Regions from separate parts of the Pseudonocardia sp. 2-7 genome, predicted to be linked through region 2. Evidence: predicted binding sites of a transcription regulator. Region 2 holds the regulator's gene; the other holds the start of a gene.
What was found. Region 2 encodes HspR, which represses chaperone genes until heat shock. Its sites were predicted from a motif close to ANNTTGAGTNNNNNNNACTCAANNT; they were not measured.

Region 1: the regulator HspR is predicted to act here: its motif matches at 6,330-6,354, upstream of lon (endopeptidase La).

Annotation. Positions count from the first base shown of each region.
Region 1 covers NZ_CP094507.1:576,176-591,384, forward strand. Annotated here, with positions in the region: gene MTO91_RS02945 (cold-shock protein) at 238-441, shown strand; gene MTO91_RS02950 (tryptophan-rich sensory protein) at 519-1,319, opposite strand; gene MTO91_RS02955 (bifunctional DNA primase/polymerase) at 1,473-2,165, shown strand; gene MTO91_RS02960 (DUF445 domain-containing protein) at 2,448-3,791, shown strand; gene MTO91_RS02965 (helix-turn-helix domain-containing protein) at 3,951-4,415, shown strand; gene MTO91_RS02970 (hypothetical protein) at 4,421-5,149, shown strand; gene MTO91_RS02975 (DUF2516 family protein) at 5,300-5,611, shown strand; partial or broken gene MTO91_RS02980 (YbaK/EbsC family protein) at 5,608-6,146, shown strand; gene lon (endopeptidase La) at 6,392-8,734, shown strand; gene MTO91_RS02990 (DUF559 domain-containing protein) at 8,841-9,758, opposite strand; gene purU (formyltetrahydrofolate deformylase) at 9,947-10,819, opposite strand; gene MTO91_RS03000 (DUF2505 domain-containing protein) at 10,819-11,316, opposite strand; gene MTO91_RS03005 (UDP-N-acetylmuramate dehydrogenase) at 11,340-12,389, shown strand; gene MTO91_RS03010 (L,D-transpeptidase) at 12,522-13,694, shown strand; gene MTO91_RS03015 (hypothetical protein) at 13,711-13,890, shown strand; gene MTO91_RS03020 (SDR family NAD(P)-dependent oxidoreductase) at 13,887-14,624, opposite strand; gene MTO91_RS03025 (DUF2530 domain-containing protein) at 14,642-14,950, opposite strand; gene MTO91_RS03030 (NCS2 family permease) at 15,016-15,209, shown strand, end outside.
Region 2 covers NZ_CP094507.1:5,396,268-5,411,476, forward strand. Annotated here, with positions in the region: gene MTO91_RS26135 (hypothetical protein) at 105-449, opposite strand; gene MTO91_RS26140 (pyridoxamine 5'-phosphate oxidase family protein) at 661-1,470, opposite strand; gene MTO91_RS26145 (globin domain-containing protein) at 1,786-2,958, shown strand; gene MTO91_RS26150 (TauD/TfdA family dioxygenase) at 3,028-3,831, opposite strand; gene MTO91_RS26155 (ABC transporter permease) at 3,895-4,752, opposite strand; gene MTO91_RS26160 (ABC transporter permease) at 4,749-5,690, opposite strand; gene MTO91_RS26165 (ABC transporter substrate-binding protein) at 5,687-7,234, opposite strand; gene MTO91_RS26170 (MDR family MFS transporter) at 7,393-8,691, shown strand; gene MTO91_RS26175 (heat shock protein transcriptional repressor HspR) at 8,721-9,176, opposite strand; gene dnaJ (molecular chaperone DnaJ) at 9,182-10,408, opposite strand; gene grpE (nucleotide exchange factor GrpE) at 10,497-11,159, opposite strand; gene dnaK (molecular chaperone DnaK) at 11,198-13,069, opposite strand; gene MTO91_RS26195 (DUF3558 family protein) at 13,362-13,892, shown strand; gene MTO91_RS26200 (PE domain-containing protein) at 13,979-14,332, shown strand; gene MTO91_RS26205 (PPE domain-containing protein) at 14,332-15,209, shown strand, end outside.

The sequences.
Region 1 (15,209 bases), 730 kb from region 2:
CGGCGTCGCGGAACGGGCCCGTGCGGGGGCGTCGAGTGAGGACGGTCGACGTGCCGGAGAGCCGTGGTAGCGTCCGCGTCGGTTGCAGTCGTTCTTCTCCGATCGCCGCGAAGCGTCCGTGTGAAGTTGTGACGGTGGGCGTCGTCGATCGGTGCTGAGGTGCCACGGCGGTGTCCACGCGACCTCCGGCTCTTGCTGTGAGGGCCGGAACCGCTCCATCTGAGAAGGACACACGCTATGCCGCAGGGCACCGTCAAGTGGTTCAACGCCGAGAAGGGCTTCGGCTTCATCGCCACCGACGACGAGGGACCGGACGTCTTCGTCCACTACTCCGCCATCGAGTCGAACGGATTCCGCACGCTGGAGGAGAACCAGCGCGTCGACTTCCAGGCCAGCCAGGGCAAGAAGGGCCCGCAGGCCGACTCGGTCCGCGTGATCTGACTTCTGCGCGGGCACGACCCGCGCACCGCGACGGCGCCGGCTCCCCTCGGGGACCGGCGCCGTCGTCGTTCCCGGGGTCAGCCGAAGGCCGGCCGCAGACCCTCCCGCGCCCGCAGTGCCGCCGCGACGACCACCGCCACGACGCCGAGCGCCGCGACCACGGTCACCGGCACCGTCCCGGCCGCCGCGGACTCCACCGCGACCCAGACCAGCGCCCAGACGGCCGTCGCCGCGTAGGGCAGCGCCGCCGTCGTCCGCCGGGTCGCGACGCCCGCGGCCAGCACGCCGGCGCCGAGGAGTGCCGCGGCCGTCACCGGGCCGAGCGGCGCGCCCCAGTAGGTCAGCGTCACCGAGAACCCGGCCACGGTCGCGAGTGACACCCAGCCCGTGTAGAAGGCCAGCGGGCCGTGCAGGAGTGCCCGGTCGGCCACTCCCTCGGCGGGGAACGCGGCGAGCCGGTGCACCACCACGGCCAGGGTCACCAGCAGTGCCACGATCAGCAGCTGCGCGGTGCCCAGGAGCTCCTGGGAGAACACGACGATCCAGCCCGCGTTGAGCGCCGCCGTCGCCACGAACAGCCAGCCGGTCGCCCGGTGCACCGGGCGCGACCGCTGCCCGGGCAGCGACTGGTACACCGCGTACACGAGCAGGGCCAGGTAGATGAGGCCCCACACGGAGAACGCCACCGTCGCCGGGGTGACCAGTGAGGGGTAGCGGTCGCTGAGCACCCGCTGCGACTCCCCGAACGTCCCGCTGCCGCCGAGCGAGCCCGCCACCGCCTGCAGCACCGCCGCGGCGAGCACCGCCCAGGTGCGTGCCGTGTCCATCCCGGTGGCCGGGCCTGCCGTGCGGCCCGCCCTCGCCGTCGTCGACGCCATGTCCAGTCCTTCCGATCGTCGCAACCATCTCGATGATAAAGACAATCGACGCACGAGGCATGTCGAGCGGTACGACGACCGGCACTGCGCCGGACGGCGGCGGGGTTGCCACCGGTCGTCGGTCCGCTGCGCCCGGTCACCCGCCGTTCACCGGTGGTCGCGACGCCGTGCGGTCGGCGTTCCCCGCTCGTCTCGCCGCTGCGCACCCTCGCCGCGTACCCCTCGCGAACTCGTGCCCGGAGCCCGATCCTGGTGTTGTACTTCACAGGGAAAGCGGCACCACAGGGGTTGTCGCGCAAGCGGAAGGAAGTGACCTCCATGTCCTGGTGGGACAGCTACCGAGCCGTCTACGGCGCGGAGCTGCGAGCGGCCGCTCGCGAGTACGCCGACCACGGTTGGCCGCTCGTGCCGGGGCCGGGCGCGGAGGTCATGCTCGCGACGGGCGACGTGCTCGACGTGGTCGAGGTCCCGGCGGTCATCGGTCGCCAGGTCTGCCGGACGCTGCGTGAGGCCGGCGAGGTCGTGCCGGTCGCCGCGACGCCCGAGGGCACCTGGTGGTTCCCGATGAGCCCGCGGCACGCGCTCCCGGCCGAGCTGAGCCTGCACACCGACGTGGTGCTGCACACCGACGGCATCGGCGTCGTCGCCCCGCCGACCGAGCGTCCCGAGGGCTGGGTGCAGTGGCGCGTGGCCCCGGCGCGGGTCGGCTACCGGGTGCCCGAGGCCGCTGTCGTCGTCGAGGCGATCTGCGACGCGGTGCGCCGTCGCAACAGCGAGCAGGCCCTGCCCGACGAGCAGGAGGCGCGGGCCGAGCAGTCCGGCGTCCCGGGCGCCCTGCGGCGCTGACCCTCCCGCGCGGCCCGGACGGAACCGAGGATCCGGCCCGCGCGACCGCTACCGCCCGCCCGGGTTCCGTCCCGTTGCCGTCCCCGCCGATCACCCGCGGGGGACGCCGGGACCGGCCGGGCGGTACGCCCGGAAGCGGCGCCCGAGGGGGCACTTCTCCCTCGCCGCGCAGCCGCTCCACCGGCCACGGCCGGGTCCGGCGGGACATCCCCCGGGCCCGGCCGGGACCCACGGCGCGTGCCCCCGCCGCCCGATGTCGGTGTCCCCGGGCACTATGGGTGTGTGCAGACCTCCCGCGCGCCGGAGCGCCCGACCCCCGTCCCGCAGCGGGACCGCACCGTCGGATCCGTTCCCAGTGTCCCTCTCGGCGGCTTCGGCCCCGGTGACGAGCAGAAGCGGCGCGACCTGCGGCGCATGAAGGCCGTCGCCACCGGGTTCCTTCTCGGCGCGACGGTCGTGTTCTTCGTCGCGAAGTACTTCGAGGTCGTCCGCGGTGTCCCCGGGGCGGACTACGTCCGGGCCGCCGCCGAGGCCGGCATGGTCGGTGCGCTCGCCGACTGGTTCGCGGTGACCGCGCTGTTCCGGCACCCGTTGCGGATCCCGATCCCGCACACCGCGATCATCCCGCGCAAGAAGGACATGATCGGTGACAGCCTCGGGGACTTCGTCGGGGAGAACTTCCTGTCCGAGTCCGTCGTCCGCGACAAGCTCGAGCGGATCGGGGTCAGCGAGTCGGTCGGGCGGTGGATCGCCGAGCAGCACAACGCCGACCGGATCACCACCGAGCTGGTCACCGCCGCGCGGGCCCTCGTGACCGTGCTGCGCGACGAGGACGTGCAGAACGTCATCGAGACCGTCGCGGTGCGCAAGCTGATGGAGATCCCGGTCGGTCCGCCGATGGGCAAGGCGCTGGAGGGCGTCCTGGCCGACGGCGCCCACCGCAGGCTGGTCGACCTCGTCTGCGACCGCGCCTACGACTGGGTCGCCGACAACCAGGAGATGGTCCTGCGGGTCGTGCACGATCGCGCACCGTCCTGGACGCCGCGCTTCGTCGACGACCTCGTGGCCGACAAGTTGTTCGCCGAGATCCGCGGGTACGCCTGGGCGGTCAAGACCGACCCCGAGCACCCGCTGCGGCACGCCGTGGACCGCTACCTCGCCGAGTTCGCCCGCGACCTGCAGCACGACGCGACGACGATGGAGCGCGCCGAGCAGGTCAAGCGCCAGGTCGTCGAGCACCCGGAGGTGCAGCACTTCATCGGCCGCGCCTGGACGGTCGTGAAGTCCATGGTCCTCGACGCCGCCGACGACCCGTCGAACGAGCTGCGCCTGCGCGTGCGCGACGGCCTCATGGCCTTCGGGCGGCGGCTGGGCCGCGACGCCGAGCTGCGCGCGAAGCTCGACGGCTGGCTGGCGGACGCCGCGTCGTACGTCGTGCGGCACTACCGGCACCAGATCACCACCCTGATCACCGAGACCGTCGCCCGCTGGGACGCGGAGGAGACCTCGCGCAAGATCGAGCTCCAGGTGGGGCGGGACCTGCAGTGGATCCGGATCAACGGCACCGTCGTGGGGGCGCTCGCCGGCCTGGTCATCCACACCGTGGGGGAGCTCGTCATCGGGTGATCGGTCGGGTGTCCCCGGATGACATCGCACCGTCACCGGGCCGTCACCGACGTGGCGCACGCCACGTGACCAGCGCTAGCACTGTGCTTGCAGGAGCTAGCGGCGCCGCGTACGGTCGGTTCCGTCAGTGAGGAACGGATCGAGGCGGAGGTGAGATGGATGGCCACCGAGCGCAAGCACGGAGAGCGTGAGTCCGTCGAACCCGTCGAGCGCGTCGCGCAGGCCGTCGAGAGCGTCGGTCAGACCGTGGGGCACGCGGTGGAGGACATCGGGTCCTACATCCGCGCCCAGCGCGAGGCCGCCCAGGTCTCCATGCGGCAGCTGGCCCGCACCGCGGGCGTCAGCAACCCGTATCTCAGCCAGGTCGAGCGCGGGCTGCGCAAGCCGTCCGCCGAGATACTGCAGCAGATCGCCAAGGGGCTGCGGATCTCCGCCGAGGCGCTGTACGTCCGCGCCGGGATCCTCGAGGAGCGGCCCGCCGGTCAGGTGACCGACGCGGTGCTCACCGATCCGACTCTCAACGAGCGGCAGAAACGTGTGCTGCTCGATGTCTACGAGTCCTTTCGCAGGGAGAACGGCCTCTCTGCCGGCACCACCGACACCCCCACCGATACGAGGAAGTGATCACCATGGCCGTGAACCTCCCCACCAGCGCCGACGTGCAGAAGCTGCGTGAGCAGACCGCCGAGCAGGCCGAGGTCGTCCGCACCCCGCTGCTCGCCGTGCTCGGCGCCGGCGACTTCGCCGTCACCACCGTGAGCAAGGCCGTCACCGACGCCCGCTCCACCGCCACCAAGCGCGCCGAGGAGGTGCAGACCCGCGTCCAGGAGCTCCCCGACGAGCTCAAGGAGCTCCGCGGCAAGCTGTCCTCGGACAACATCCGCAAGCAGGTCGAGGAGTTCCGCTCCGAGGTCGAGGGCGTCTACGTCGGATTCGCCCAGCGCGGTGAGAAGGCCTGGGGCCGGATCCGCAAGCAGCCGCAGGTCAAGCAGGCCATCGCGACCGTCGAGGGTCTGACCGAGAAGTTCGACACCCGCGTCGACGAGTTCGTGGACGAGACCCACGACGTCGCCGTCAAGACCCTGGGTGCGGTCACCACGCAGACCCGCTCGGTCGGTGAGAAGGCCGCCCGCCGCGCCCAGACCGCCGCGAGCGAGGCCGCCGAGGTCGTCACCGAGGTCTCGAAGGAGGCCGCCGAGGCGATCGAGGAGGCCGGCGACGAGGTCGCGACGACCACGCGTTCGACCGCGCGCCGCACCGCCGCCAAGACCGACCCGAAGACCGCCACCGGCGCGAAGGTCCCGGCCCGCAAGCCGACCACCCGCCGCGGTACCTCGACGGCGTCGGCCAAGAAGTGACACCCGCCGGGCCCCGCGCCCGGTGAGCACGACCCGCGCCCCCGGCCGATCCCGATCGGCCGGGGGCGCCGTCGTGTGCGGATGCGGATCGTCCTGCCCGGATCCGGCGCCGGACGTGACCGACGCCCGGGTTGTCCGTACCCTGGCCGAGTGCTGTCACTGCCAGGTGCTCCCGATGAACTGATCATCTTCGTGATCAAGTGGATCATGGTCGTGGTCGGCGGGTTCTCGTTCGGGCACGCACTGATGCAACGTGCGGACGCCTTCACCGCGGCGGGCAAGCTCACCAAGAACGCATGGCTGGGCATCACCGGCGTCGCGCTGCTGCTCCTGATCATCACGAACGGCCCGATGTTCGGCGGTGCCATGTTCTGGCTGGCCGCCACCGTCGCGACGCTGGTCTACCTGGTCGACGTCAAGCCCGCGGTGATGGAGGTCCAGGGCGGCGGACCGCGCTGGTGAACCCCCCGGTCCTCGGGGCGCTCACGGCCGTCCCGGCGCCGGCCCGGCCCGACCTGCTCGCGGAGCCCGTCGCCGTCGCGCTGGCGGGGCTCGACGCGGGCCGGATCGCCGTCGCCGAGATCGATCCCGACCTGGCCGACACCGCCGCGTTCTGTGCCGCCTACTCCTCCCCGGTCGAACGGGCCGCGAACTGCGTGGTCGTCGCCGGGAGGCGTGGCGGCGAGACCCGGTACGTCGCCTGCGTGGTCCTCGCGACGACCCGGGTCGACGTCGACGGCGCGGTGAAGCGCCGCCTCGACGTGCGCACGGCGTCGTTCGCGCCGATGGACGACGCCGTCGCCCTGACCGGGATGGCCTACGGCGGCATCACCCCGATCGGGCTCCCCGCGGACTGGCCGCTCCGGCTGTCGCCCGGGGTCGCCGGGGCCGACGCCGTCGTCGTCGGGAGCGGGACGCGGGCGGGAAGCCGGCGGTGCCCGGCGACCTGCTGGCGTCGCTTCCCGGCGCCGAGGTCGTGCCGGACCTCGCGCGCTGAGTCGGCAGCCCGTGCTGCGGGCCGCCTCCGCGGCGGTGCACCCCAGCCGGTGGCCACCCCCGCGGGGGAGCGGGACGGCGGGCCCGTCGGCCGAGGTCCAGCCCGCGGGCAGCGGCAGGAACTGGCCGCCCGCGGAACCCGGTGTGCCCACGGTCGCCGTGACGTGCTCCGGTGGTCGCGTTCGCCCTGAGCGGACACGACTCAACTCCGGGAAGCGGAGGACCCTCCGTGTGGTTGGGCAGGACATGAGTGACGTGCTGACGCTCCCGGTCCTGCCCCTCGACGACGCCGTGGTCCTGCCCGGCATGGTCGTCCCCGTCCGTCTCGACGACTCCGACACCCGTGCTGCGGTCGATGCGGCCACCGCCGCGGCCCAGGACCGCGACGACGGGAGACGGGTGCTCGTCGTGCCCCGCATCGACGGCCGCTACGGCGCCATCGGCGTCGTCGCCGTGCTCGAGCAGATCGGCAGGCTCCCCAACGGGGACCGGGCCGCCGTCGTGCGGGGTGAGCGCCGCGCCCGCATCGGGTCGGGGGTCTCCGGCCCCGGCGCGGCGCTCTGGGTCGAGGCCGAGCCGGTCGACGCCGGCGAGCCCACCGGTCGCACCCACGAGCTCGCCCGCGAGTACAAGGCCCTGGTGATCGGCATCCTGCAGCAGCGGGGAGCCTGGCAGGTCATCGACTCCGTGCAGCAGACGAACGACCCGGGCGCGCTCGCCGACCTCGCCGGGTGGGCGTCGTGGCTGGACGTCGCGCACAAGGCCGAGCTGCTCGCCGAGACCGACCTCGACGCCCGGCTCGAGAAGCTCCTGGGCTGGACCAAGGAGCACGTCGCCGAGCAGGAGGTCACCGAGAAGATCTCGAACGACGTCCGCGAGGGCATGGAGAAGCAGCAGCGCGAGTTCTTGCTCCGCCAGCAGCTCGCCGCGATCCGCAAGGAGCTCGGCGAGGACGACCCGGAGGGCTCCGACGACTACCGCGCCCGCGTGGAGGCCGCCGATCTGCCCGACGACGTCCGCAAGGCCGCGCTGACCGAGGTCGGCAAGCTGGAGCGCTCCTCGGACCAGAGCCCGGAGTCCGGCTGGATCCGGACCTGGCTCGACACCGTCCTCGACATCCCGTGGAGCACCACGACCACCGACTCGTCGGACCTGGTGGAGGCCCGCCGCATCCTCGACGCCGACCACGCCGGGCTCGACGACGTGAAGGAGCGCCTCGTCGAGTTCCTCGCCGTCCGCGCCCGTCGCGAGCGCAAGGGTCTCGACACCGTCGGCGGCCGCGGCTCGGGCGCGGTGCTCTCGCTGGTCGGTCCGCCCGGCGTCGGCAAGACGTCACTGGGGGAGTCGGTCGCCCGCGCGCTCGGCCGGAACTTCGTCCGCGTCGCGCTCGGCGGCGTTCGGGACGAGGCGGAGATCCGCGGTCACCGGCGCACCTACGTCGGCGCGCTGCCCGGCCGGATCGTCCGCGCCATCCGCGAGGCCGGCTCGATGAACCCCGTCGTGCTGCTCGACGAGATCGACAAGGTCGGCAGCGACTTCCGCGGTGACCCGACCGCGGCGCTGCTGGAGGTCCTCGACCCGGCGCAGAACCACACGTTCCGCGACCACTACCTGGAGGTCGACCTCGACCTGTCGAACGTCCTGTTCCTGGCGACGGCGAACGACGGCTCCGCGATCCCCGGCCCGCTGGCCGACCGCATGGAGATCGTGACGCTCGACGGCTACACCGAGCCGGAGAAGGTCGCGATCGCCCGTGACCACCTGCTGCCGCGCCAGGTCGCCAAGGCCGGTCTCGACGACGGCGACGTCGAGTTCACCGACGTCGCGCTGTCGATGATCGCCGCCGAGTACACCCGGGAGGCCGGGGTCCGGCAGCTGGAGCGGGGCCTGGCGAAGGTGCTGCGGAAGGTGGCCGTCCAGCTGGACGCGTCGGAGACCGAGCGCCCGGTGCACGTCGACGCCGACGCGCTCGTCACCTACCTCGGCCGTCCGCGGTTCACGCCGGAGTCCGCCGAGCGGACCTCGGTGCCGGGCGTCGCGACCGGGCTGGCGGTGACCGGCGCCGGTGGTGACGTGCTGTTCATCGAGGCCACCTCGATGGACGGCGAGCCGGGCCTGCAGATCACCGGGCAGCTGGGCGAGGTGATGACCGAGTCCGTCTCGATCGCGCTGTCCTACCTGCGCTCGCGCGGGCTGGCCGGTGACCTCGCGTCGCGCAAGCTGCACGTGCACGTCCCGGCCGGTGCGGTCCCGAAGGACGGCCCGTCCGCCGGCGTCACGATGACGACGGCGCTGGCGTCGCTGGCCTCCGGACGTCCCGTCCGCAGCTCGGTCGGCATGACCGGCGAGGTGACGCTGCAGGGCAAGGTCCTGCCCATCGGCGGGGTGAAGCAGAAGCTGCTCGCCGCGCACCGGGCCGGACTGACCGACGTGATCATCCCGAAGCGCAACGAGCCGGACCTGGACGACGTCCCGGCCTCGGTCCGCGAGGAGCTGCGGGTGCACCCGGTCGCCGACGTCTCCGAGGTCCTGGCGATCGCCCTGGAGCCCGCCCACGACGCGGCGACGGCCGAGCAGTCCGCGGCCTGACCTCCGTCCGACCCGCGGCCCGAGCCGCACGACCCGGCGCCCGTCCCGCAGCACGCGGGGCGGGCGCCGTCGCGTGCCCCCCGGGGGGAGTTCGCCGAGATGCAGCTCAGCGGGATTTGTCGATCTCCACGACCCGCTGAGCTGCATCTCGGCGAGTGCGGTCGAGGGCCCGGCCCACCTCGGCGACGATCTCGTCGGGCCGTCGATGCATGTCCGGTGCGGTGTAGCGCAGCACCCGCCACCCCGCCGCGACGAGTCGGGTGTGCCGCCCGGCGTCGGCGCGGGCCGCCTCGGGCGTCGCGAAGTGGCCGCCGCCGTCGTACTCGACGCCGAGGTGGTGGTCCGGGTAGGCCAGGTCCAGCCACAGCGCCGTGCGCCGGGCGTCGTCGAGGACCGGGTGCTGGGGCACCGGCCGCGGGAGGCCACCCCGGACGAGGATCAGCCGGAGCCGGGTCTCGGGCGGGGAGCCGGCGCGCGGGTCGGCCCACGCCGTCGCGTCGACCACCCGTCGGACACCCCGGGCGTGGGCGTGCCGGACCGCGAGGTTCAGCAGCACGTCCGGGGCGAACGACCCGCGGGACAGTGCGTCGACGGCGACGACACCCTCGGTCGGGGACAGACGCCGCGCGAGGTCGAACGCGGTGCGGACACGCGTGGTGACCCGAACGCCGCGGACCTCGGTCACCTCGTCGGGGTGCAGGACGTCGCGGCGGACGAGCACACCGTCACGGGAGCGGGCTCCGGGGTGCGCCGCACCGACGGTCACCTCGGCCGGTGCGGCCCACGGTGCGCACGACGCGCCGAGCAGCTCGGCGGCCGAGTATCCGCTGAGCACGGCGTCCGATCCGGCCCAGCGGTGCGCCGCGAGCGAGCGGAGCCGTAGGTCGGGGCGCAGGTCGGCCGGCGCGTAGGTGTCCGGGAGCAGCCTGCGGTAACGGGGCCCTCGTAGAAGGTCGGGCGTGACGAGACCCGCCGCCACGGCCGCGGTCCCGCGGAACACCTCGGGCCATCCGGGGATCGTCACGCGCTGATCGTGCGCCGGCTGCCCCGGCCGACGGACCGGATCGGCCGGACGCCATCGCCATCGCGAACGAGGACGTACGCCGAGATGCAGCTCAGCGGGCCACGGAGATCCACAATTCCCGCTGAGCTGCATCTCGACGACACTTTGCTGCGCGCGACCCGGCAGGGCCGGGCCGCAGGGCTGCGGGCTCAGCGGAAGACGACGGTCCGGTTGCCCTGGATCAGCACCCGGTCCTCCAGGTGCCACCGCAGCCCCCGGGCCAGCACCAGGCGTTCGATGTCGCGTCCCCGGCGCACCATGTCGGTCGCGGTGTCCCCGTGGTCGACGCGGGCGACGTCCTGCTCGATGATCGGGCCGGCGTCGAGGTCGGCGGTCGCGTAGTGGCAGGTCGCGCCGATCAGCTTGACCCCGCGCCGGTGCGCCTGGTGGTAGGGCCGCGCCCCGGCGAAGGACGGCAGGAAGCTGTGGTGGATGTTGATCGCCCGCCCGGCCCAGGCCTCGCACAGGTGCGCGGGCAGGACCTGCATGAAGCGGGCGAGGACGATCGCGTCGGGGGAGTCGTCGTCGACGAGCTTGCGGATCTCCTCGAACGCGGTGACCTTGCCCTGCTCGCGGGTCGGGTCGCCGGGCGCGGGGAAGGGCACGTGGTGGAACGGCACGCCGTGCGCGGCGACGACCGGCTCCAGCGACGTGTGGTTGCCGATCACGCGGGTGATCTCCACCGGCAGCTCGCCCGCCCACACCCGGCCGAGGATGTCGTGTAGGCAGTGCTGGTCGCGGGTCACCAGCAGCACGGCGCGCTTGCGGACGCCGGTGTCGGAGATGCGGTGCTCACCGCCCAGCTCGGCGGCGACCGGGGCGAACCGGGCGCGGAGCTCGTCGACGCCGAAGGGGACCGACGCGGCGTCGACGACCTGGCGGGTGCAGAACACCCCGGCCTCGACGTCGGCGTGGTACGCGGCCTCGGTGATCGAGGCGCCGAGCTCGGCGAGGAACGTGCTGATCCGCGCGACGATGCCGGTGCGGTCCGGACAGGACAGGGTGATCACGTAGTGGGGCATCAGGAGATCCGGGAGAGGGTGAACTGGGTCTCGGCGGCGAGCAGCTGCTCGATCTGCCCGGCGACCGCCTGCTCGATCTTCGCACCCACCAGCGGGACCTTGACCGTGACCTCGGCCCGGATCCGGACCTCGCTGCCGCCGTCGACGTCGGCGATCCGCATCACCGACCGTGCGGTGGCGGGGGTGCCGATGACCTTCACGGAGCCGGTGCCGTCGTAGACGCCCGAGTCGCCGGCCCGCCACTGCTCGCTGCGGTCGATCTGCAGGTCCCCGCCGGGCACGAACGACGACACGATCGACGGCAGGTGCTCGCCCGGGATCCCGTGCCGCAGCGTGTAGCGGACGCCGTCGGCGGTGGTCTCGTACGCGGTCACCCCGGCCCCGGGGCCGCCGATGTGACGCAGCTGCTCCTCCAGGAGATCGCGGTCGACCATCGCCGCGTAGACCTTCGAGGCCGGATGCGCGGACGTTGCGCGGTAGTCGATCGAGCGCGGCATGGGCGAAGGCTACCGTTGCGGTCGTGAGTTCCCCCGCTCCGACAACGGTCGACCCGATGCTCAGTGCGCACACCACACTGCGCCTCGGCGGACCGGCCTCCCGCATCGTGCGCGCCGAGGGCGCGGCCGAGGTGGTCGACGCCGTCGCCGCGGCCGACCGGGCCGGGGAACGGGTGCTGCTGGTGGGCGGCGGGTCGAACCTCGTCGTCGCCGACGCCGGGTTCGACGGCACCGCCGTGCTGCTGGCGGGGCGCGGGATCGGCCACGAGCGCGACGGCGACCGGGTGCTGCTGACCGTCGAGGCCGGTGAGGACTGGGACGACGTCGTCGCCGCGACCGTCGCCGACGGGCTCGGCGGGCTGGAGTGCCTGTCCGGGATCCCCGGGCGGACCGGCGCGACCCCGGTGCAGAACGTGGGTGCCTACGGCGTCGAGGTCGCCGACCTGCTCGTCGACGTCGACCTCTACGACCGGCGCACCGGCACCGTCCGCGCGCACGTGCCCGCCTCCGACCTGGGGCTCGCCTACCGCACCAGCGTCCTCAAGGGCAGCGACGACGCGATCGTCCTGCGGGTGCGCTTCGCGCTGCACGCCGACGGCCGCTCCGCCCCGATCCGCTACGGCGAGCTCGCCCGCACCCTCGGCGTCGACCCGGAGACGCGGACCGACCCGGCCGCCGTCCGCGAGGCGGTGCTCGGGCTGCGTCGCGGCAAGGGCATGGTCCTCGACGCCGAGGACCACGACACCTGGTCGGCCGGCTCGTTCTTCACCAACCCGATCCTGCCCACCGAGCGGGCGCCGCAGGTCGACGGCCTGGCCGCGTGGCCCGCGGGAGAGGGCCGGGTCAAGCTCAGCGCCGCCGGGCTGATCCAGAACGCCGGGTTCGGCCGCGGGCACGCCGGCCCCGGCGGCCGGGTGTCGCTGTCGACGCGGCACGTGCTGGCCCTGACCCACCGCGGCGGCGGGACGACGGCCGACCTGCTGGCCCTGGCCCGTGAGGTGCAGGGCGGCGTCGCCGAGCGGTTCGGCGTCACCCTGCATCCCGAACCGGTGCTGGTGAACTGCGCCGTCTGACACCCTCTGTACATCGACGTCCGGTTCACGTTGCGCCGCACGGGGGAGCACCGTCCTCCTGCCGATCACGTGGACCGGATCCCGGCGTACGGTCGGTGCGCAACGCAGGAGATCGAGTACGCGGGGGAACGGTTGCGACGGGTACTGATCGTCGTGGTGGCGCTGATCGGCGCGCTGGGCGTCGTCGGGGCGGTGGCCCTCGCGGCCCCGCCGCAGGACCCGGCGGTGCCGCAGGCCGCCCCGGCCCCGGCCGGACCACAGGTGAGCTACCAGCCGGCCGCCTCGGCGTCGTCGGCGAACCCGGCGCAGCCGGTCTCGGTCCGCGCGGCGGGCAGCACGCTGGACGGGGTGTCGCTGACCGGCCCGGACGGCGACGCCGTCGACGGCGCGCTGTCCCCGGACCGCACCACCTGGACCAGCAGCGGTGACCTGGACTTCGCGACCACCTACACCTGGCACGGGCGCGCCGTCGCCCCGGACGGCACGGCGACCCCCGTGCAGGGCACCGTCGCGACACTGGAACCCGCCCACACCGTGCGCGGCACCCTGAACATCGGCGACGACCGCACCGTCGGCATCGCGGCGCCGATCGAGATCCAGTTCGACCGGCACGTCGAGGACCGCGCCGCGATCGAGAAGGTCCTCGAGGTCACGACCTCGAAGAAGGTCGAGGGCGCATGGGGCTGGCTGCCCGACGAGAACGGCGGCTCGCGCGTGCACTGGCGGCCGAAGGAGTACTGGCCGTCGGGCACGAAGGTCACCGTGGACGCGCCGCTCAAGGGCGTCGACTACGGCGGCGGCAGCTACGGCGCCGAGGACCTGACCACGTCGTTCGCAATCGGCCGCGCCCAGATCGTCAAGGCCGACGCCCGATCGTTCCGGATGATCGTGATCCGCGACGGCAGGCAGATCGCGGACTACCCGGCGTCCTACGGTCTGGCCGACGACCCGAACCGCAACACGCGCTCGGGCATCCACGTCGTCACCGAGAAGTTCACCGACAAGCGGATGGTCTCGCAGCAGTACGGCTACGACGTCGTCGAGAAGTGGGCCGTCCGGATGAGCAACAACGGCGAGTTCATCCACGCCAACCCGGTGTCGGCCGCCGCGCAGGGGGCCGCGAACGTCACCCACGGCTGCGTGAACCTGTCGATCGAGAACGCCAAGGCGTACTACGACACCGTGCTCTACGGCGACCCGGTCGAGGTCACCGGCACTCCCGTGCAGCTCTCCGCCCGCGACGGCGACCTGTGGGACTGGACGCTGTCCTGGGAGAAGTGGAAGGGGTTGTCGGCGCTGTCCTAGCGGGTACCCGCCCGCCATGAGCGTTCCCGACGACCGCGCCGCCAGCCGTTCCACCCCACTCCCGGAGGAGGAGGGCACCGAACCCGGTGCCGAACAGATCCTGCGCGAGTCCGAGGAACGGATCGCCGGCGCCGCCCGGAGCGAGAGCCCCGGTGACGACGCCGACCAGAACCGCCGGTCGGAGGAGACGCTCTAGCGCCGGTGCCGCCGCGTACCCGACGCCTGGTCACGCGGCTTGAGCACGATCTGGTCCAGGTTGACGTGCGACGGCCGGGTCGCGGCGAAGACGATCGTGTCGGCGACGTCGTCGGCGGTCAGCGGGGTCAGGCCCTCGTAGACCTTCGCCGCCTTCTCGGCGTCGCCCAGCCGCACCTCGGAGAACTCGGTCTCCACCATGCCGGGGCAGATCTCGGTGATCCGGATCGGCTCGCCGAGCAGCTCCCCGCGCAGGGTGCGGTGCAGCATCGCCTGGGCGTGCTTGGCACCGGTGTAGCCGGCGCCGTTGTCGTAGAAGTCCAGCGCGGCGATCGAGGTCACGGTGACGATGTGCCCGTCGCCCGACGCCCGCAGCTTCGGCAGGAACGCCTGCGTCAGACGCAGCGTGCCGGCGACGTTGGTCTCCCACATCCAGCGCCAGTCGTCCTCGTCGGCGTCGGCGACGGGCTCCAGGCCCTTCGCGCCGCCGGCGTTGTTGACCAGCAGCTTCGCCTCGGGCACGGCGTCGGCGAACGCGCGGACGGACTCCCGGTCGGTGACGTCGAGGGACAGCGCCGTGCCGTCGATCTCCTTCGCGATCTCCTCGCAGCGCTCCACCCGGCGGGCCCCCAGCACGACGTGGAAGCCGGCGGCGCCGAGCGCTCGGGCGGTGGCGGCGCCGATCCCGGAGGAGGCCCCGGTGACGACGGCGGTCGGACGGTCGTTCGCGGTCATGCCGCTGAGCCTATGACCTACCTCGGCTCGACGCCGCGCTGCGCCGACCGGTCCCCGCGCCGGGCCGCGGCCCGCTGCGCCGAGAACACCGCGGCGCCGAACAGGCCCACCCCGACCCCGGCGATGCAGGTCCAGAACCAGGCGCCGGCGCCGCTCGCGGGATCGAACCCGGAGCCGGTGACCATCACGAACGCGGCGGCGACGCCCGCGCCGACCGCCCATAGCAGCATCCCGCCGAGGATCACCGGAGGGGACTCGTAGAAGCGCGCCGGCAACGGCGGCGGGGGCGGGGGGTCGCTCGCGCGCTCGCTGTCGTGGGCCGTCACGGGGCCGTAGCCTAAACGGTGCACGTACGGAACCCGCAGCGTTGCACCGCGTCTAGGGTGTCGCCGTGATCGAGCGCCTGTTCCGCGTGTCCGAGCGCGGCTCCACCGTCTCCCGCGAGCTCCGCGGGGGTCTCGTCACGTTCATGGCGATGGCCTACATCATCGTCCTGAACCCGCTGATCCTCGGCAGCGTCACGCCGGGCGACCCGTCGGCCAAGGCCGACGCGCTGGGCGGGATCCTCCCGGTCGCGCAGGTCGC
Region 2 (15,209 bases):
GCAGAAAAGTTGAGTCCATTCCGCTCAACACCGAGAAGTTCCGGGAACGACCGCGGCCCGCCCGGAGGGTTCCGGACGGGCCGCGGGTGGAACGGGTGCGACGATCAGCGCTCGCTGTTGTCGATCACCGTGACGCGGTTGTCGTTGTCGCTGAAGTTGCCGTTCAGGTTGTCCCGGACGTTGTCGTTCAGGAAGTCGCTGCAGTTGCCGGCCTGGCCGATGTTCGAGCCGGCGACCGGGGCCTGCGCCAGGGCGTTGAGCGAGCCCTCGGTGACGATCTTGCCCTTGGCGTCCGCGTCGCCACCCTCGAAGGCGCAGGCCTTCGTCGGGGCGCCGTGGTGCTCGCCCTTGTCGTGGCCGTAGTCGCCCGCGAAGGCGAACGGCGCGGCCGCGGCCAGCGTGGCGGCGGTACCGGCGACGACGAGGCCGAGCTTCTTCTTCGACAGCATGTCTGACTTCTCCTGTGGTGTATCCGATACAGGACGACGCGAACGGCACCCACAGCCCGTGGGTGTCGCCTGCCGTCCGACCGCCCGGGGGTTCGACCGAGCGTGCTCGATCGGTGACGGTCTGCTGCTGTCAACGACCAGGGTCGACCCGGGTCACGGCGCTCGGTTCACTCGATCGGAGTATCCTCTGGTGCGCAACCGTCGCCCCAGGTCAGCGGCCGTGCGGGCGGCGCCGGAGCGTCCGTGAGGCCCCCGCGCCGAGGTGCGTCGTGCTCGGGAACCGGCGACGGGAGGGCCGTGGCACCCGCGGCTCGGTCCCCTTGGCACCGAAGAAGTCGCCGCCCTTACGGGCCGGGTCGTCGGTCCCCCAGGCGCGCCGCTGCGTCACCCGCTCCATCCGCGGGATGTGCTTGCGGCAGTGGATGTAGGCCTCCTCCACGTCCACCACCACCCAGCGCTCGGCGCGGCGGCCCGCGGCGTGGTCGCGCGCGTGCCCGGGGTAGACGGTGCGGAAGGCGTCGTCGTCCATGATCCGGGCGCGGCCGTTGACGTGCAGCCCGATCAGCGACTCGGTGAAGTCGACCATCAGCATCCCGACGTGCGGGTTCTCCACCAGGTTGCCGAGGCTGGCGTACACGCCGTTGCCCCGGTACTCGGGGTAGGCCAGCGTGTGCGGGTCCAGCACGTGCAGGAATCCGGGCGGGCCGGCCCGCAGCGAGCTGTCGCACTCGCCGTGCGCGTCGGACGTCGCGACGAAGGCCATCTCCATCCGCCCGACGAACTCGATCATCCGCGGCAGCAGCCGGTCGCGGAGCTGGTCGTCGTAGAACCGGCCGGCGCGGGCGGAGCTGCCCACCTCGGCCTGCAACGCGTGCTCACCCGCGGAGCCGGGCCGGTGCGGTCCGTCGGTGGCCTCCGGGGCGTCGGGCACGCCGCGCTCCGGGGTCGCGGGGACGACCTCCGGCGGCGTGGCCGGACGGTCCCGTCCGGGCAGGACGACGGCGGGGATTCGCAACGGCACAGGACAACCGTGCCATCCGGCGCGGCCAGGACCAAACGATCACGGCTCCGACCGGCCCGGGACACCGCCACGTCGGCATTCCGCGCGATGGGCGCTATCCTGACCACGGCGCCACCCACGCCATGACGAGTGACCGCCGTCCCCGAACGGATGATGAGTGACAATGCGTACCCGCTCACCACACACTGGTGAGTCGGTCGGCGTACGCCGTTCCGGCGGATGGAGTCTCTCGCGTACCCTAACCGGCGGAACGCGGGCGGCAACGCCCGGTGTCACCGCGGCACGGAGCACGACCGAGGAGAGTGTCCGCCAGGCATGACTGCTGACCAGCTGATCGCCGGCGACGTCGCCCCGCCGCGACGCCCCGCCTCGGAGGCGGAGCGCACCGTCGAGCTCATCCGGACCAGCTTCGCCCTCGTCGAGCCGCAGGCCGAGGACATCGGCAAGCACTTCTACGCCACGCTGTTCAGCCATGCGCCCGAGACGCGTGACCTGTTCCCCGTGAACATGGAGGTGCAGCGCAGCCGGCTGCTGCGCGCCCTCGTGCACGTGGTGCAGATGGTCGACCAGCCCGACGACCTCGTCCCGTTCCTGCAGCAGCTCGGCCGCGACCACCGCAAGTTCGGCGTGCTGTCCCAGCACTACGACGCGGTCGGCGCCGCCCTGCTCTCGGCGATCGCCACGTTCGCGGGCGAGAACTGGACCCCGGAGATCGAGAAGGCCTGGACCGGCGCGTACGGGATCGTCGCGGACGCGATGCAGCAGGCCGCCGCGGCCGAGCGCGGGCCCGCGTCGTGGCTGGGCCGGGTCGTCGAGCACCGCCGGATCGGCTGGGACCTGGCCGTGGTCACCGTCGCGACCGACCAGCCGGTGCCCTACCAGGCCGGTCAGTACGTCTCGGTGGAGACACCGCACCGCCCGCGGCTGTGGCGCTACCTGTCCCCGGCCAACGCGCCGCGGCGCGACGGGACGATCCAGTTCCACGTCCGCGCGGTCGAGGGCGGCTGGGTCAGCCGCGCGATCGTCGCGCACAGCCGGGTCGGCGAGACCTGGCGGATCGGCCCGCCGATGGGCCGGATGGCCGTCCCGCAGAACACCCGTCGCGAGCTGCTGATGGTGGCCGGCGGCACCGGCGTCGCCCCGATGAAGGCGCTGCTCGACGAGGTCGGCCGGCGCCCCCAGCCGCCGCGCACCCAGGTGTTCGTCGGCGGCCGCACATGGGACGACCTGTACGACTTCACCTCGCTGCGCAAGCTGTCCTACAACTACCCGTGGCTCGACGTCATCCCGGTCGTCGAGTACGAGGACGAGCCGTCCGGGGCCGAGACCGGCACCCTGGCCGACGTCGTGACCCGGTTCGGCGCCTGGAGCGACCACGACGTCCTGGTCTGCGGGTCGCCGTCGATGATCCGCTCCACGGTGTCGCGGATGCTGGTCGCGGGCACGCCGCTCGACCGCATCACCTACGACCCGTTCACGATGGACTGAGCAGGCCCGTACGCCACGACGGCCGCCCTCCCGCGCCGGGAGGGCGGCCGTCGTCGTCGCGGGGCCCGGTCAGAAGGCCTCGGTGGTACGCACCGACAGCACGTGCAGCTCCCGGCTGCCGGTGAACGCGTCGCGCCCGTGCAGGAAGCGGTAGTTGTCGAGGACCAGCAGGTCCCCGCTCTCCAGCCGGAACCGTGGTGCGGCCTCGAACGCGGTGGCGAGCACGTCGGCGTAGGACTCGATGTGCGCGAGGTGGGTGTCCCAGTACGGCTCGCGCGGCACCGGCAGCGCGTAGTCGCTCGCTCGGACCGCACGCCGGCCACCACGGGTGTGCTCGATCATCCGGCGCAGCAGCGGGGTCGGCGGCACACCGCGCGGCGGGTTCGTCCGGCTGCCGAAGAAGTCCACGTCGCAGCCGGTCAGGAACCCGTGCAGCGACGGGTGCTCCGCGGCGATCCGCTCGGCGAGCGCATAGCCGTCGACGAGCACCGAGTCGCCCCCGGACGGCGCCGGGGAGGTGCAGTGCATGAACAGGAAGTCCTCGTCGGGGTCGCGCAGCCGTACGGTGCGGCCGTGCACGTCGGCCTCGAGGAACGCGCCGTCGTTGTGCAGGCCGAGGACCGGCGAGTCGGTCCCGCCCTGTGGCCGGATGCCGAACAGCTCGCGCAGCCGCCCGCCGAGCAGGGTGGCCGCGGCGACGACCATCGCCTCCGGGTCCGGGCCCGCGCCGGGGATCCGGACGACGCCGTCGCGGGCCAGCACCTCCCGGGCCTCGCCGAACGCCGCCGCGCGGGGCACGACCCCGGTCTCGTCCACCAGGCTCTTGAGCTCCGGTCGCGCCTCGCCCCTGCGCCGTCCGTCGGTTCCGGTCATCGCCACGACGTACCTCCTGCCGTTCATCCGTACTCGCAGCAGTCTGGCAGGAACGAAGCGATGTCAGAACTGTCCGGTCGGACCGGTCGTCCACCGGCGTTCCAGCCCGCGGCCCAGCGAGGTGACGAGCAGCGCCGTCCCGACGACGGCCAGCGCGGGCAGCAGGACGAGCTGCGGGGCGTTGAACAGGAACTGCCGCCCGTCGGCGAGCATCGCCCCCCACTCCGGGGTGGGCGGCTGCGGACCGAGCCCGAGGAACGACAGCCCGGCCACGGTCAGCAGGACGTTCGCGAACCGCAGGCACAGGTGCGACAGCAGCGGCCGGGCGAGGTTCGGCAGGACGTGCCGGAACGCGATCCGCAGCGGCCCGGCGCCGACGGCGACGGCGCCCTCGACGTACTCGCGGGCGCGTTCGCGGACCACGAGCTGGTAGGTGAGCCGGGCGAACGGCGTCCACCCGGCGACGACGATCGCCACCAGCAGCGACCACACGCCCGGCGCCCCGCCGGACGCGGCGACCACCACGAGACCGATCAGCACCGCCGGGATCGCGACGAGCACGTCGATGGTGCGCTGGAACAGCTGCCCGACCGCCCGTCCGCACCAGGCCGCGAGCACGCCCAGCACCGTCCCGATCCCCGCGCACAGCGCGAGTGCGACCAGGGTGAACCCGACCGAGAGCCGGGCGCCGACGGCGAGCCGGGCGAGCACGTCGCGGCCGAGCTGGTCGGTGCCGAGCGGGTGCGCGGCCGACGGCCCGGCGAAGCGGTGGGACAGGTCGTTGGCGACCGGGTCGAGCGGCAGCAGGGCGACCACGACGAGCACCCCGAGCAGGACCAGCGCCCCCGCCTGCCACCACGTCGCGTGCCGGGCGACGCGCGCGCGTGCGTCCGCCGGGCGGGCCAGTGCCGGGGCGGTCACCGGACGGCGCTCCGGGCGACCGGGTCCAGCGCGAGCGCGAGCAGCTCGGCGAGGATCCCGGCGACGGCGGCGACCAGCACGATCGCGAGGAGCCCGGCCTGCACGACCGGCAGGTCCTGGCCCAGCACGGCGTCGTAGAGCAGGCGGCCCAGGCCGGGGACCGCGAACAGCACCTCGACCACGACCGAGCCGCCGAGCAGACCGCCGAGGAACAGCCCGGACAGCGAGGTCACCGAGGTCAGGGCCAGGCGGCCGCCGTGGCGCCACAGCACCCGTCCGTCGCTGATGCCCTTGGACCGCGCGACGGCGACGTGCGGGCGGGCCAGCGCGTCGAGGGTCTCGGCGCGCACGAGCTGGGCGGCGAGCGCGGCGGGGAACGCGGCGAGCGTGACCACCGGCAGCACGGCCTGGTCGACCCCGCCCCAGCCGGTCGCGGGCAGCACCGGCACGGTGACGGCGAAGGCGAGCACCAGCGCCGTCCCGAGCACGAACTCGGGGATCGCGACACCCAGCACCGAGCCGGTGGTCAGGACCCGGTCGAGCCGGCCGCCGGGACGGCGCGCGGCGCGTACCCCGAGCGGGATGCCCACCAGGGCCGCGAGCACCAGCGCGGCGAGGGCGAGGGTCAGCGACACCCCGAGCGCGGGCCAGAGCAGGCCCGAGACAGGAGTACGGCTGGTCCAGGAGATCCCGAGGTCGCCGCGCAGCAGCGCGCCGGCCCAGCCGGTGAACTGGTCCCACCAGGAGCCGTCGAGGCCGTACTGCTCCCGCAGCGCGGCCAGCACCGCCGGGTCCGGGTCGGACTCCCCGGTCCGGCTGCGCAGGATCGCGAGCGCGGTGTCCTGGCCGGAGAACCGCGGGAGCAGGAACACCAGCACCGCCGCGGCCACGGCGACCAGCGGTAGCGCCAGCAGCCTGCGCGCGACGAGTGCGGTCACTCCGTCGTCGCCAGCCCGGGGACGACCAGCGACCTGGCCAGCGGGTCGACGGTGTAGCCGGTGACCCGGTGCCCGACGCCGTTCGCGTTGGTGTGCACCAGCGGGACCCCGACGACGTCGGCGTTCAGCTTCGCCGCGGCCTCGGTGAAGACCTTCTGCCGCGCGGCCGGGTCGGTCTCGGTGGCCAGCGGGGCGAGCAGGGCGTCGAACTCCGGCGAGCAGTAGTGGTTGAGGTTGTAGGAGCCCTGGCAGGTGTAGTCGGTGGTCAGCGTGGCGCCGGCGTCCGGCACGTCGAGCAGGTAGCTGCGGGAGAGCAGGTACATGTCGAAGTCACCGGCGAGCAGCTGCGGCTCGCGGGCGTCGTAGTCGCCGATGCGGACGGTGGCCTCGATGCCGGCCCCGCGGAGCATCTCCTGGACGGCGGTGGCCAGGGTCGGGAGCTCGGGGCGGGCGCCGTAGGCACCCAGCTCGATCCGCAGCGGGTTGTCCGGGCCGTAGCCGGCCTCGGTCAGCAGCTGCCGGGCGCGCGCGGGGTCGGCGGGCGGCGGGGCGTCCTGCGAGCCCCATGCCACCGCCGGGCCGAACAGCTCCGAGGCCGGGACCGCCGACCCGGCGAGGGCCTGCTCACCGAGCGCGGTGCGGTCCACCGCGGCGGCGACGGCCTGACGCACCCGGATGTCGGCGAAGGGCGTGCGGGACTGGTTGAGGATCAGCGACGCCGTCCGGGGCGCGGCGACGGTCTGGTTCACGTACTCGTCACCGCTGAACTCCAGCGCGCTGGACTCGGGGAGCTCCTGGGCGATGTCGGCGTCACCGGCCCGCAGGGCCAGGGCGCGGGCGGCCGGGTCGGGCACGAAGTTCGCGGTGACACCGGCCAGCTGCGGGCGCTCGCCCCAGTAGCGGTCGTTGCGGGCGAGGGTCACCGACTGGGTGCCGTTCGCCCGGGTGATCGTCATCGGGCCGGTCCCGGTCTGCTGGACCGACGGCGGGGTGGTCCGGTACGCCGACGGCGCCAGGATCGCGGTGTTCGCGCTGGACAGCCGCAGCGGCAGGATCGGGTCGGGCTTCGTCGTCGTGACGCGCACGGCGCCCGCGCCGTCCGCGGCGGCCTGCAGACCGATCCCGCGCACCGCGCGCGGCGGCGCGGCGACGCCGGCCACCCAGTTCAGGGCGGTCGCGGCGGCCTGCCCGGTGAGCGGCTCGCCGTTCTGGAAGGTCACGCCGGGACGCAGCTCGAACCGCCAGGTCCGCGGGTCGGACTGCTGGGCCCACGCCGTCGCCAGTGCGGGCCGCGGCTGCCCGTCCGGCCCGGACGCCACCAGGGACTCGGTCACCCCCAGCTGGGAGACGACGAACGCGTCGTCGGTGTCCACCCCGTAGCCGGCCGACGGGCCGAAGGCCATCGCGATGGTGGCCTGCCCGTCCGGGACGACCCGGCCGCTCCCGCCGCCGGTGCCACCGCACGCGGTCAGGACCGCGGCGCTCACCGCCAGGGCGGCGGCGACCCGCAACCGGGAACGACGGGGTGCTACGACGGCGGGCATGGCGACCTGTCCTCTCCGGCGCCCTCGACCGTGTGTCACCCGGCGCCCGGAAGATCTTCGGTAAGCCTGTACACACGGTCAAGTATCTTCATGCATGCGCATATGTCGTTACTGCCATCGAGTCGCGACTGCAGTGGGCGACCTGGTACCACTTCGTGGTGCTCCGCAGTCTGCTCCGCCGCCCCGCCGATCCCGAGTCGGACCCGCGTCCCGCGGCCCCGCTCCGCGTGGGTCGCCGGGCGCACTTCAGCGGGCTCCCGCCGGTCATGAAGCTGCTGATCAGCACCCAACTGGCCTTCAACGTGGGCTTCTACATGGTGCTGCCCTACCTGGCCACGCACCTGGCCGAGGACCTCGGGCTCGCCGCGGCGGCCGTCGGGCTCGTGCTGGGGCTGCGGACGTTCAGCCAGCAGGGGCTCTTCGTGATCGGCGGGACCCTGACCGATCGGTTCGGTGCGAAGCCGGTCGTGCTCGCCGGGTGTGCGCTGCGCGTGACCGGATTCATCCTCCTCGGGGCCGCCGGGACGCTGCCCGCGGTCATCGGCGGGGCACTGCTGACCGGGTTCGCGGCCGCCCTGTTCTCGCCTGCCGTCGAGTCGTCGCTGGCGCGGGAGGCCGGGGAGCGGGAGCGCGCCGGGGAGGGCCCGCCGCGGACCGAGGTGTTCGCGATGTTCGCCGTGGCCGGTCAGATCGGGACGGTCACCGGGCCGCTGGTCGGCACCGCGCTCATGCTGGTCGACTTCCAGCTCGCCTGCCTGGTCGCCGCCGTCGGCTTCGTGCTGGTGGGGCTGGCGCACTGGCGGTGGCTGCCGTGGCGGGAGGCCGAGCAGGCCGGACGGCCCATGCTCGCGGGCTGGGGCGAGGTACTGGGCAACCGGCGCTTCATGCTGTTCGCCGCCGGCTACTCGGGCTGGCTGCTGTCCTACAACCAGCTGTACCTGGCGCTGCCCGACGAGCTGGAGCGCATCGGCCGCACCGCGGCGCTGGGATTCCTGTTCGTGCTGATGTCGGTGCTGGTCATCACCCTGCAGATGCGGGTGACGACGTGGGGACACCGGATCGGGGCCGGCCCCTCGGTGGTGCTCGGGTTCTGCCTGATGGCCGCGTCGTTCATCGTCGTCGCGGTGGCGCGGCTGCTGCCGGGCCTGCCGGGGTGGTGGGCGCTCGCCCCCGCGGTGCTGATGGTGCTGCTGCTGACCTTCGGCGAGATGTTCGCCGTGCCGGTCGCGCAGGACCTGGTGCCCCGGCTCGCCGGGGAGCGCAGGCTGGGCGCCCACTTCGGGGTGCTGGCCTCGTTCGGCGGGCTGATGGTGCTCGTCGGCTCGACGGGCGTCGGCGCGCTGCTGGACCCGGCGTTCCCGCCGGCGCTGCCGTTCGCGGTGCTGGCCGCGGTCCCGCTGCTGGGCGCCGTGGTACTCGGGCTGCTGGCCCGTCGCGGGGTCCTGACGGCGGCCTGAGCCGTCCGGGCCCGCACCGCCCGGGGGACTCAGCCGTCGTCTGCGGGGCGCCAGCGCACGACGGCCTGGCGCCGGTCCACCGGCACCAGGTCGCGCCGGTAGGAGCGGTGCACCGCCGCCGTGGCCTGCGCGGCGGCGGCACGGACCGCGTCGAGCTCGGCAGTGGCCTCCTCGAGGCGTGCCGAGAGCTCGTCGACCATCTGCTCCAGCTCGATGATCCGCTTGACGCCCGCGAGGTTCACGCCCTCCTCCTGGGAGAGCCGCTGCACCTCGCGCAGCAGCGCGATGTCGCGCTGGGAGTAGCGACGCCCGCCGCCCGCGGACCGGCCCGGGCTGACCAGGCCGATCCGGTCGTAGCTGCGCAGGGTCTGGGCGTGCAGGCCGGACAGCTGCGCGGCGACCGAGATGACGAACACCGGGCTGTCGTGTGCCACGTCGACGGTCAGCGGTTCCTCCCCGTCCCGGGGGGTGCGTCGTCCGGCCACCGCCATCACCTCCTGGTGCTACCGAGCAGATCGGCCCGCGGGTCGAACGACGACGTCGCCTCGGCATAGGCCTCCAGCGCACTGGTGGCCGCCTCGTCCAGCTTCTGCGGCACCGCAACCTCGACGGTGACCAGCAGATTGCCCTTCTTCCCGTTCCTGCGCTCGACCCCACGCCCCGACACCCGGAACGTCCGGCCGCTGGCGGTCCCCGGCGGTATCCGCAGCGAGACGGTGCTGTCGAGTGTCGGCACCGTCAGGGTCGCACCCAGAGCCAGCTCGGGGAAGGTCACCGGCACGGTGAGGGTCAGGTCGTCGGAGTTCTTCGACGACCGCCCGAAGATCCGGTGCGGGGTGACCGAGACCGTGACGTAGAGGTCACCGGCGGGTGCGCCGCCGCGACCGGGCTCGCCCTGGCCCGCGAGCCGGACCTTCTGCCCGTCGTCGACGCCGGCGGGGACCCGCACCGTCAGCGACCGGGTCCGGGTGGACACGCCGTCGCCGTGGCACTCGGGGCACGGGTCGTCGATGATGCGGCCGGTCCCGCGGCAGTCGCGGCACGGCTCGGAGAACGAGAACGCGCCCTGGCTGCGGTTCACCAGACCCTGACCGGAGCAGGTCGGGCAGGTGCGCGGGGTGCTGCCGGGCCGGGACCCGGTGCCGCCGCAGCGCTCGCAGCGCCCCGGCGAGGACAGCTTGATCGGCACCGTCGCGCCGCGCACCGCGTCGTCGAAGGAGATGGTCAGGCTGCTCTCGACGTCCTGACCGCGGCGGGCACCGGCCGTGCCGTACCCGCCCGCACCGCCGGCGTTGTTCCGCGCGGTGCGGCCGAAGATGTCGCCGAGGATGTCGCTGAAGTCGCCGGCCCCGGCACCGCCGGAACGGCCGGCCTGGCCGAACAGGTCGTTGATGTCGAAGCCGCCCTGGCCGGCGCCACCGGGACGCGCACCACCGGGGAAGCCACTGCCGGTGCCGAACCCGCCGAAGCCACCGCCGCCCGCGAACATCGCGCGGGTCTCGTCGTACTCCTTGCGCTTGGACTCGTCGCCCAGCACGCCGTAGGCCTCGGAGACCGCCTTGAAGCGGGTCTCGGCCTTCTCGTCACCGGGGTTCGCGTCCGGGTGCAGCTCGCGGGCGAGCTTGCGGTACGCCTTCTTGATCTCGTCCTGGGACGCCGTCGAGGAGACGCCCAGCTCGCGGTAGAAGTCCTTCTCGATCCAGTCGCGCTGGGTCACTCCGCCTCCTTCCCGATCAGACCCGCGGTGCGGCGGGAGGCCGGTCGCCTCCCACCGCACCGCGCGGTCACGTCCCTTCCCGTCCTGGTCAGGCCGGGTTCTGCGGCTCGCCGTCGCCGGCGTCCGCGCCGCCCCCGGCCGGAGCCTCGGGGCGGTCCTGCACGGTCACCATCGCCGGCCGGAGGACCCGGTCGGAGATGCGATAGCCACGGCGCAGCACCGTCGACAGCACGGTGACCGTGGGGCCGGAGCCCTCGGCCGGCTCGTGCTGCACGGCCTCGTGGAGCTGCGGGTCGAAGGACTCGCCCTCGGTCCCGAACGGCTCGAGACCCAGCTTGGTCAGCACCGTGGTGACCTTGTCGGCCGCGGCCTTGAACGGTCCCGTGAGGTCGCCGTGCTGGGCGGCGCGCTCGAAGTCGTCGAGCACCACCAGCAGGTCGTTCGCGAAGGAGACCTTCGCGTCCACCTTGGTCTGCTCACGGTCCCGGTCGGCCCGACGCCGGTAGTTGGCGTACTCGGCGCTGACCCGCTGCAGGTCCGCGGTGCGCTCGGCGACCTCGGCCCGCAGCTTCTCGAGCTCCGGGTCCTCCCCGTCGGCCGGGCCCGCGACCTGCTCGCCGTCCCCGGCCGGGGCCGCCGTGTCGACGGCCCCGTTCGCGTCGGCGTCGGGACGGACCTCGCCGGTCTCCGGGTCCACCTTGCGGCGGTCCCGGAACGTCACCGGCTCCTCCTGCTTCTGTTCGTCAGCCATGTCGACCGTCCTGTCGTCCCGTGGATGGCCGCCGGCCGTCACTTGTCGCCCTTGGCGTCCTTGTCGTCGTCCACGATCTCGGCGTCGACGACGTCGTCCTGCGCGTCGGAGGCACCGGCCGCGCCGGCACCACCCTCGGCACCGGCACCCGCGGCGCCCTCGGCACCGGGCTGCGAGTACAGGGCGGACCCCATCTTCTGGGACTCGGTGGCGAGCTTCTCCATCGAGGACTTGATCGCCTCGTGGTCGGTGCCCTTCAGCGCCTCCTGGGTCTCACCCAGGGCGGCGTTCACCGCGTCCTTCACGTCGGAGGGGAGCTTCTCGTCGTTCTCCTTGACGAACTTCTCCGTCTGGTAGACGAGGGTCTCCGCCTGGTTGCGGGTCTCCGCCTCCTCGCGACGCTTGGCGTCCTCCTCGGCGTGCGCCTCGGCCTCCTTGACCATGCGGTCGATGTCGTCCTTGGACAGGGCCGACCCGCCGGTGATCGTCATCTCCTGGCTCTTGCCGGTGCCCATGTCCTTGGCGGACACGTTGACGATGCCGTTGGCGTCGATGTCGAAGGAGACCTCGATCTGCGGGACGCCGCGCGGCGCCGGCGCGATGCCGGTCAGCTCGAACATGCCGAGCTTCTTGTTGTACGCGGCGATCTCGCGCTCGCCCTGGAAGACCTGGATCTGCACCGACGGCTGGTTGTCGTCCGCGGTGGAGAAGATCTCCGAGCGCTTGGTCGGGATCGTGGTGTTCTTCTCGATCAGCTTGGTCATGACGCCGCCCTTGGTCTCGATGCCCAGGGACAGCGGGGTGACGTCGAGCAGCAGGACGTCCTTGACCTCACCGCGGAGCACACCGGCCTGCAACGCGGCACCGGCGGCGACGACCTCGTCCGGGTTGACGCCCTTGTTGGGCTCCTTGCCGCCGGTCAGCTCCTTGACGAGCTCGGTGACGGCGGGCATCCGGGTGGAGCCACCGACGAGCACGACGTGGTCGATCTGGTTCACCGAGATGCCGGCGTCCTTGATGACCTGGTTGAACGGGTTGCGGGTGCGGTCCAGGAGGTCCTGGGTGACCCGCTGGAACTCCGCGCGGGACAGCGTCTCGTCCAGGAACAGCGGGTTCTTGTCCGAGTCGACCGTGATGTAGGGCAGGTTGATGCTGGTCGACGAGGAGCTGGACAGCTCGATCTTCGCCTTCTCGGCGGCCTCGCGGAGCCGCTGCATCGCCATCTTGTCCTTGGTCAGGTCGATGCCCTGGGAGGACTTGAACTTGTCGACGAGCCAGCTGACGACCCGCTCGTCCCAGTCGTCACCACCGAGGTGGTTGTCGCCGTTGGTGGCCTTGACCTCGACCACGCCCTCGGCGATCTCCAGCAGGGACACGTCGAACGTGCCGCCACCCAGGTCGAAGACCAGGATGGTCTGCTCCTTGTCGCCCTTGTCGAGGCCGTAGGCCAGCGCGGCCGCGGTCGGCTCGTTGACGATCCGGAGCACGTTCAGACCGGCGATCTGGCCGGCCTCCTTGGTCGCCTGGCGCTGCGCGTCCTCGAAGTACGCGGGCACCGTGATGACGGCGTCGGTGACCTCGTCGCCCAGGTAGGCCTCGGCGTCCCGCTTCAGCTTCTGCAGGACGCGGGCGCTGATCTCCTGCGCCGCGAAGGTCTTGCCGTCGATCTCCGACGTCTTCCAGTCCGTGCCGATGTGACGCTTGACCGAGCGGAACGTGCGGTCGGAGTTGGTGACCGCCTGGTTCTTCGCCGACTGACCGGTGAGGACCTCGCCGTTGCGCGCGAACGCGACGATCGACGGAGTGGTGCGGGCACCCTCCGAGTTCGCGATCACCGTCGGCTCGCCACCCTCGAGGACGGCGACGACGGAGTTGGTGGTCCCGAGGTCGATACCGACCGTACGAGCCATGGTGACTGCCTCCGAGATGTGTGGGGTGTGAGTGCGTCCGGCTCAAGTTGTACCAGGCCGGGGAGCGCCTCGTGCATCGCCCTTGAGTGGGTCCTGCTCAACTTGCTCTCATGGGGGTCAACGGGCGACCCGGAAGACTTGTTCCCGGGGGACTCAACTTTTATCCACGACGTTCGCGGGTGCTCCGAACGGCCGTCGACGGGGGTGGGGCGGGCTAGCCTGTGGGCCGCTCGTTCGTCCTCGGAGGATCACCGTGCTCGGACCCGCTCCGCGTGGGGCAGCCGTCGCCGCAGTGCTCATCGGCCTCACGCTTCCGCTCGTCGGGTGCCGGTCGGCACCGAACTCCGGGGATCCGATGGCCGCGGCGCCCCTGCCTCCACGACCAGCAGCCGTCGACGTCAGCGGACGCCAACCGTGCGACCTCGTCGATGACGCCCGGCGCGCCGAGCTCGACCTGGACGCAGGGCGGCCCGGCGAGGTGACGATCGACGGCAAGCCATCGCCCACATGCACTTATCTGGGACGCACCCCGAAGATCGACTCCAGCGTCCAGTTCCTGCCGGTTCCCGCTGCCGAACTGGCCCGGGCTCCGGGGGTGACGTTCGATTCGCTGGCCGGGTACTGGATGGTGCGGTCGTCCGACCGATCCGAGACCTTTCCGGGGTGCGACATCGTCGTGGACATCGCCGACGACACATCCCTGCGGACGCAGTCCCAGGCTCTGGCGACGAACCTCCGCGACGCAGGTCTGACGGACAGCTCCCTGTGTGACCGCTCCCAGGAGCTGGCGGACGCGGTGCTCGCTGAGCTCACAGCGCGCTGATGCCGCGTCGACCCGGGGAGTTCGCGTGCGTGAACGCCTTCGTCGAAAGGGCCGTCGTGGATCGGCGACGTCTCTAACGTTCGCCCATGTCTCCCGGGCCGTCCGCTTCCTCTCCGGCTGATCCCATCCTGCTGAGTCAGATCTCTCCCGCCACCGTGCTGCAGGTCGGCGAGACCCTCAATCGTCAGATCGACGACATGCGATCGGCGCTGATCACTGCACGCACCCGCCGGGTCGAGCGATGTGGAACCGATCCCATCTCGGAACTCGCCACTCCGGCGTTCGACGACAAGTACCAGCACATCCTCGAAGTTCACGCAGCCCACCAGGACGAACTCGAGCAAGCCGTCCGGGGCCTTCGTCTCGTGGCGGAGTCCTACCAGCTGAACGAGACCGACATCGAGAAGTCGTTCGGCCCGAAGGCCACAGGCGATTCGTGATGGCCTTCCACCAGCAGTTCAACTTCGCTGCCAGGACCCTCCAGGAGAAATACGCCTGGGTGGTCGGGAAACCCGGCTCGACAGCGGTCGCCGACGCCGCAGCCGCACTCCGCACCGCGGACGCCGAGCTGCGCTCCGCATCGGACGAGGCCCGGAAACGCATGGCCGAGCTGGGCATCTCCTGGCAGGGCCCCGCCGCGGCCGCCGCCCAGCAGTCCCTCGACGGCATCACCACCTCGATGATGTGCACCGCCCCCGTCACCGCGAACGGCGCGACCCAGCTGGACGCCTACGGGCAGTCCTTCGACCGCGCCCAGGCCGCCATCGCCGCCCTGGATCCCACCCCGCCGGGCATCTTCACCAGCGGTGTCCGCAACCTCCACCTGCTGGCGAGCACCCCGTTGACCGGGCTGAGCGCCACCGTCGCCGACTACGTCACCTCGCTCGAACGCGACCAGCGGCACAGCGAGGAGGCCGACCGCGTCCTCCAGGAGCATCTCGACACGGCGTCGGCGATCGACGACCGCTTCCGCACCGTCGACCCGGGGTCGGCCGCGACGCCCACCGGTGCGGGAGGTCCGGCGCCGGGCTCGGCCGGGGCCGGCGGTCACGGCCCGGCGGGTGTCGGGGCCGGCGGCGGAGCCACCCCTCTCGGCGGAGGCGGTCCGGGAACCGGCGTCCCGGACCAGCCGGGCGGCGGGCCCCGCCCCGGACCGGACGGCGTCGGTGCTCACGGCGGGCCGGGGACCGAGGGATCGGGGTTCGTCGGATCGGGCCCCGGCACGCCGGACGTCGGGAGAACCGCGGGGCCCGGTGGTCCCGGGACCACCGGCGACGGCGTGGCCGACCGGGACCGCGGCACCGGGCTCCCCGGGCC